Regions from separate parts of the Cohaesibacter sp. ES.047 genome, predicted to be linked through region 1. Evidence: predicted binding sites of a transcription regulator. Region 1 holds the regulator's gene; each other region holds the start of a gene.
What was found. The regulator LexA, encoded in region 1, represses DNA repair genes until DNA is damaged. The targets are predictions, from matches to a motif close to TGTTCNNNNTGTGTTCNG.
Positions count from the first base shown of each region.

Region 2: the regulator LexA is predicted to act here: its motif matches at 1,120-1,137, upstream of CPH65_RS23260 (ATP-dependent helicase).
Region 3: the regulator LexA is predicted to act here: its motif matches at 1,201-1,218, upstream of recA (recombinase RecA).

Region 1 covers NZ_LT907844.1:4,345,357-4,347,559, forward strand. Annotated here, with positions in the region: gene CPH65_RS19910 (AprI/Inh family metalloprotease inhibitor) at 1-544, shown strand, start outside; gene lexA (transcriptional repressor LexA) at 900-1,610, shown strand; gene CPH65_RS19920 (ComEC/Rec2 family competence protein) at 1,747-2,203, opposite strand, start outside.
Region 2 covers NZ_LT907844.1:5,016,404-5,018,606, forward strand. Annotated here, with positions in the region: gene CPH65_RS23255 (chloride channel protein) at 1-1,057, shown strand, start outside; gene CPH65_RS23260 (ATP-dependent helicase) at 1,203-2,203, shown strand, end outside.
Region 3 covers NZ_LT907844.1:4,887,140-4,889,342, forward strand. Annotated here, with positions in the region: gene recA (recombinase RecA) at 15-1,085, opposite strand; gene CPH65_RS22695 (SMP-30/gluconolactonase/LRE family protein) at 1,328-2,203, opposite strand.

The DNA of each region.
Region 1 (2,203 bases):
AGGCGAGATTTACCCCATTTCGCAGAGCAATTGCACAGGTGAGATCACCTCGATTGTCGGCTGGTCCATCGTCAAAAACCAGCTTGTCTTTGTAGATCAGGATAACAAGCCGCTGGCCAAAGTCGGCGGCAATCAGGGGCGCCTGAGCGGCACCATGACACAAAACAACAAACCTGTGATCTTCGAAAATGCAAAAATCGCAAAGAAGATCAACGCTGCGCGTGAAAGCATCTCGTGCGCCTACGTCGGCTACAGCCAGATCTGCGCCAAGCCGCAGGAATTTTCACCGCCACCGGTCAGCCCCGGCGCTGAAACCCCAATCAAAATCCTGGTCAATCTCAACGCCAGAGTGGAGCCACGGAACGACGCAGAGGCTGTCGCGACACTCAAACCGCAATCCTGCGCACAAGCATTGACATGCTCACGGGCATCAGACGGCCTCTGGTGCAAGATCAAGCATGAGAACAAACAGCTCTGGATCAAGAAGCAGGCTGTTCGGCTGAAAAAGTACCCGATCATAACCTTCCAGAATGGCTGTTCCTGAGACGTCACACCTACTCAGCAATCCTAATCCATTTACAAGGGCATGGTGCAGCACTCGCACCCTGCCCTTTTTCTATGTCTTCTTCGTATTCCGATAAGATTCGCACGATCAAACCAGAAACGCCCCAAAAGCACCCAACCCTCCTCCCAGATCGCACAGAACGGATCAATATACGCAGCTTTAAGCAATTTTGTTACAAACATCCAAGGACCCTCGCCGGATGTCAGTCTTTGTTCCCCTTTTCGAGCTTGCGGAACACAGCGAGAACATGTATATTTTGTTCGTGATTTGTGCCACTGATGACTCGCTTTGTTGGGCTCTGTGGTGATTTGGACCTTCCAAGGCGGAGCGGGATATGCTGACAAGAAAACAGCACGAACTACTTATGTTCATCAATGAACGCATCAAGGAATCCGGTGTTCCGCCTTCCTTTGATGAAATGAAACTGGCGCTCGATCTTCGCTCCAAATCTGGCATTCACCGCCTGATTACGGCTCTTGAGGAACGAGGCTTCATCCGTCGCCTCCCCAACCGCGCCCGCGCGCTGGAGATCCTCAAGCTGCCGGAAGCCAGTCTGCCCACCCTCAACGTGGCGGGACGCGGGTTTTCTCCCAGCGTGGTCGAAGGCGGTCTTGGCAAGAAACCACCTCAACCGATCAGTCCAGAACCAAAAGAAGAAAGCACCAGCATGTCGGTGCCCGTCATGGGGCGCATTGCTGCCGGCGTTCCCATCTCGGCGATCCAGAACCAGTCTCACACGATTTCAGTACCGATCGAGATGCTGCGTGGTGGCGAGCATTTCGCGCTTGAAGTGCGTGGCGACTCGATGATCGAAGCAGGCATATTGGATGGCGACACGGTCTTGATCAAGAAATCCGATGATGCCGTGTCCGGTGATATCGTTGTTGCGCTGGTTGATGATGAGGAAGCAACGCTCAAGCGCCTGCGCAAGAAAGGTGCCTCCGTCGCTCTGGAAGCAGCCAACCCTGCTTACGAAACGCGCATTTTCGGGCCCGACCGGGTTCGTGTTCAAGGCAAGTTGATTGGGCTTCTGCGCCAATATTAAATCACGGCCAAACTGGACCGCAGTCAGTATGAGATCGCGAAAAAGCAGCCTTGCTAACCGGTAACGACGCACAACGCCTGCTTTTTCGTTTACTCGTCTATTTCGCCCAACCATGCCTGGCGATAAAAACTCGCGATCATGGCTCTCTATGCCATGGCCGCCGTCCCTTGGGCATGGCCGACTGCATGGACAGTGCCCACTCTCGTGAGCGGTTCGCGATATCGCCACTTTGTGCGCTGTTCGGTGGGCTTTGAGATTTGTGCGCAAAGGTGACCAACACCGAGCCATTGGCTTCAAGCTCTTGGCGTCCCATTGTGAGCTTAGGCGCTATGCAGGTTGACGGGATTGGCAATTTTGAAATGATGATATCGCGTCTGGCGCACTCTTCATCAAAAGCTCCAGGATGCTTGACCAGTGCCGCAGACAGATTTGTTTTCGGTCCTGAGGCCGTTCTCAATCCCGCCATCACACAGGCATGTTGATCACACGCCCAAGGTTGGTGAGAGCTTTCCGTCCGCAGCAAGCCCTTGGCTCCACCACCCGTGCCTTCGTTGAGTGCCGCGCGCACATCCCCGTCAGCGCGGAGCAGCGCC
Region 2 (2,203 bases), 670 kb from region 1:
CGTCCTGTTCGCTCACGAAGTGATTTTGGGCCACTATGCCCTCAGTGCCTTTGTGCCCATCGTGGTTGCCTCTGCCTTCGGGACCATGGTTTCGCGCCTCTATTTTGGCGACATCGCGGCCTTCATCATCCCCAGCTACCAGATCACGTCCTATTGGGAAATGCCCGCCTTTGCCCTTCTCGGTCTGGTCTGTGCAATCGCAGCGGTGCTGTTTCAGCTCGCCCTCATCGGCACGGACTGGATTGCCCGCAACATCCGCATGCCCTTGATCATTCGCCCCGTGATCGGCGGTTTTATCGTCGGCTGCATCGGTCTCGTCTTCCCTGAAGTCCTCGGTGTGGGGTATGAGGCCATGGACATGGCGCTGAAACAGCAGCTGCCGCTGCTCCTGCTTTTGCTTTTGATCGGCGCAAAGACTGTCGCTACTGCCGTGACGCTGGCTTCCCGTTTCGGCGGCGGCATTTTCTCGCCCAGCCTCTATATCGGTGCCATGACAGGCGGCGCCTTTGGCATGATCGCCGGTCAGTTCTGGCCGGAAATGGCCTCCGATCACGGCCTTTACGCCATTCTGGGCATGGGGGCCGTTGCGGCCGCCGTGCTCGGGGCCCCTGTCTCCACCACTGTGATGGTCTTCGAATTGACCGGTGGCTACGCGCTTTCCATCGCGCTTCTGCTTACGGTGTCGATTGCCACGGGCATCACCATCGCCCTGCATGGCCGCTCATACTTTCACTGGCAACTGGAATTGCGCGGCATTTTTCTCAATGAAGGAGCCCACAAATATCTCGTCTCGACCCTCACGGTCTCACAATTCTATGAGCCCCTCGCTCAGGACGCCCCGCCGGAAGACCGTGTCTTGGCCGAGGACACGCCCACGATCAGCCATTTTGACACGCTCGAACAGGCACTCAAGGCCTTCGATCTGGCCGGAGGCGGGGATCTCGCCGTTCTCGACCCGTTGGACAAGACACGGATCATCGGTTGGGCACGTCAGGTGACTGCCCTCAAGTTTTTCAACGACATGCTCATTGACTCTCAGGTCGAAGAGCACAGATAAGTCCTAAGCGAAGATGCCAACAACGAGAAAAATCGTCAGATTGGCCCCTGACAAACCACATTTGTTGCTATAATGTTCTTCAATTGGATTCGCTGCTCACCCGGCTCGATCCCCTTCTTTGCGCCAACAGGACCCAACGCCCTATATGCCTGATCTCTTTGCCACCCCAGCTCCGCCACCCTCGTTCGAATCGAACGAAGATGATCAGGAAGGAATTCGCGCCAAGCTCGCGCGCATGCAGCCCACACCCTATCTGGATGGCCTCAATCCGGAACAGAAGGACGCCGTGGAAAGCCTTGACGGCCCCCTTCTGGTGCTCGCTGGCGCGGGAACAGGCAAGACGCGGGTGTTGACCACCCGCATCGGACACATCCTCTCAACGCGCCGCGCTGCACCTTGGCAGATCCTGTCGGTGACCTTCACCAACAAGGCCGCGCGCGAGATGAAAGACCGCATCGGCAAGCTCATCGGCGGTTCGGTAGAGGGTATGCAATGGCTGGGGACGTTCCATTCGATCGGCGTCAAAATCCTGCGCCGTCACGCCGAACTGGTTGGCCTCAAGTCCAATTTCACCATTCTTGATTCGGACGACCAGATCCGCCTGATGAAACAGCTCATTCAGGCGCATGGCCTCGACGAAAAGCGCTGGCCCGCCCGCCAGCTCGCAACTGTGATCGACGGCTGGAAAAACCGGGGCCTCACGCCCGATCAAGTGCCACAGGACGAAGCCTTCCACTTTGCCCAAGGCAACGGAATCAAGCTCTATACGGCCTATCAGGCGAGGCTCAAAACCCTCAACGCCTGCGATTTCGGCGACCTGCTGCTCGAATGCTTGCGCCTGTTTCGCGAAAATCCGGACGTCTTGAAAAGCTACCACAACAAGTTCCGCTATATCCTCGTGGACGAGTATCAGGACACCAACGTGGCGCAATATCTCTGGCTGCGCCTGTTGGCCCAATCAAACCACAACATCTGCTGTGTCGGCGATGATGATCAGTCGATCTATGGCTGGCGCGGCGCCGAGGTCGACAACATCCTGCGCTTCGAGGAAGATTTCCCCGGAGCCAAGGTGATCCGCCTTGAGCGCAATTATCGCTCAACCGCCCACATCCTTGCCGCCGCCTCGCATCTCATCACGCACAATGA
Region 3 (2,203 bases), 540 kb from region 1:
CAGGAACGATCCGACTATGCGTCGTCGTCCTTTTCATCAGCTTCAGGCGGCGCCATCAGGCTTTCGGCCAGCCCTGCGCTTTGACGGATGGCCGCTTCAATCTCGTTGGCGATCTTCGGATTTTCGCGCAAGAAGGTCTTGGAATTCTCACGCCCCTGCCCCAGACGCTGGCTGTCATAGGAGAACCAGGCCCCTGACTTGTCAACGACGCCGGCCTTGACGCCCAGATCGAGCAACTCGCCAAGCTTGGACACCCCTTCGCCATACATGATGTCGAATTCAACCTGCTTGAACGGCGCGGCCACCTTGTTCTTGACCACCTTGACGCGGGTCTGGTTGCCGACCACTTCATCGCGGTCCTTGATCGAGCCGATCCGGCGAATGTCAAGCCGGACGGAAGCGTAGAATTTCAGCGCATTACCGCCGGTCGTCGTCTCGGGGCTACCGAACATCACACCGATCTTCATACGGATCTGGTTGATGAAGATGACCATGCAGTTGGTTCGGGAAATGGATCCGGCCAGTTTCCGCATTGCCTGGCTCATCAAACGTGCCTGCAATCCGGGAAGGGAGTCGCCCATTTCACCTTCGAGCTCGGCCCTCGGGGTCAGAGCAGCAACGGAATCGACAACCAGAACATCGACAGCACCAGAGCGCACCAGCGTATCAGCGATCTCAAGCGCCTGCTCGCCAGCATCCGGCTGCGAGATCAGCAGATTGTCGATATCCACGCCCAACTTGCGTGCATAAAGAGGATCCAGCGCATGCTCGGCATCCACAAAGGCGCATATGCCACCGCGCTTTTGCGATTCTGCAACCACATGAAGCGCCAATGTTGTCTTGCCCGAGGATTCCGGCCCGTAGATTTCGATGATACGTCCTTTGGGGAGGCCACCGATACCCAATGCTATATCGAGCCCGAGCGATCCGGTGGGAATGGACTCGATCTCGACCACTTCGCGCTGGCCCAGTTTCATCACTGATCCCTTACCAAATGCGCGATCAATCTGCGACAGGGCCGCTTCCAATGCCTTTGTCTTGTCCATGCTGCTTCCTTCAACCAGTCTGAGGCTGTTTTGAATCATTTTGTGTTCCATTCTTCATAGCAGACACGTTCTTGCAACTATGATTAATGTACATATTTTGTTCTCATTAGCAATACTTCTCTTAAAATTCTGAAAATAGTATGAAAATTTGATTTGTTCTCAACATGTTCCGACGGGGGAAACTTATCCCTATTTTGCCACCATTTCGAACTGAACTCAGCTTTTCATGATTCGAGCGACAGGTTTGATCAAAATGGCCGGGGTACGGTCTCCCGCCATTGTCAAACGAACACCTGATTGTCCGGTTGCCCCTCGATATCCAGTGCAAGAGAGAAAACACATCCATTGTGTGGTTCTTGGGCCATGAGATCTTCTGAAATGTTGGTCGCGGCCGATGTGGCAAAAAGCGTTTTGAGATCTTTCCCGCCAAAGGCCGGGCAGGTCACCTGCTTGGCAGGCACCGAAATCTCTCGCATCAAACTGCCGTCGGGACGAAAGGCTGCGACCTTGTAGCCGCCCCAAAAGGCAATCCAGACATTGCCCAAAGCATCAACCACGGCACCGTCAGCATAGAGATTGGCCTCGCGCAGATCCAGAAACACCTCCGGTTCTCCGCTCGGCCAGCCATCCGCATCCAAGGCAACGCGCTTGACCAGCTTTGTCGGCGTATCCGTGAAATAGGCCACCCGCCCGCCGGGGGCGAAACAGGTCGCATTGGTCACAAGAATCCCGGTATAGAGCTGGCGCAATTCACCTTTATACCACCGGTAAACGCTGCCATCGGGCTTCTTTTCAGACTTGGACATGGTTCCGATCCAGAAGCCACCAAGGGGGTCGGCGCGACCGTCGTTGCTGCGGGTGCTTGGATCGTCCGCCTCCAGATGGCACAGGCGCGAGGTCTCGCCGGTCTCCAGATTAAAGAGCAACAATGCAGTCTCGCTGGCGATCACCAAACGGTCCCTGTCGACCCATCCGGCCGCGCTGACTTGCTCGTCAAAGGACCAACTCTGAGGCTTATCCCCCTGTCGGCTCAACAACTTTTTGCCGATGATATCGAACCAGAAGAGCTGATGGCGCAAAGGATGCCAGAGCGGCCCCTCCCCCAATTGGCACCGACGATCATCATAGGGCACCATCTCGACCTGTGTAGGGGTCAT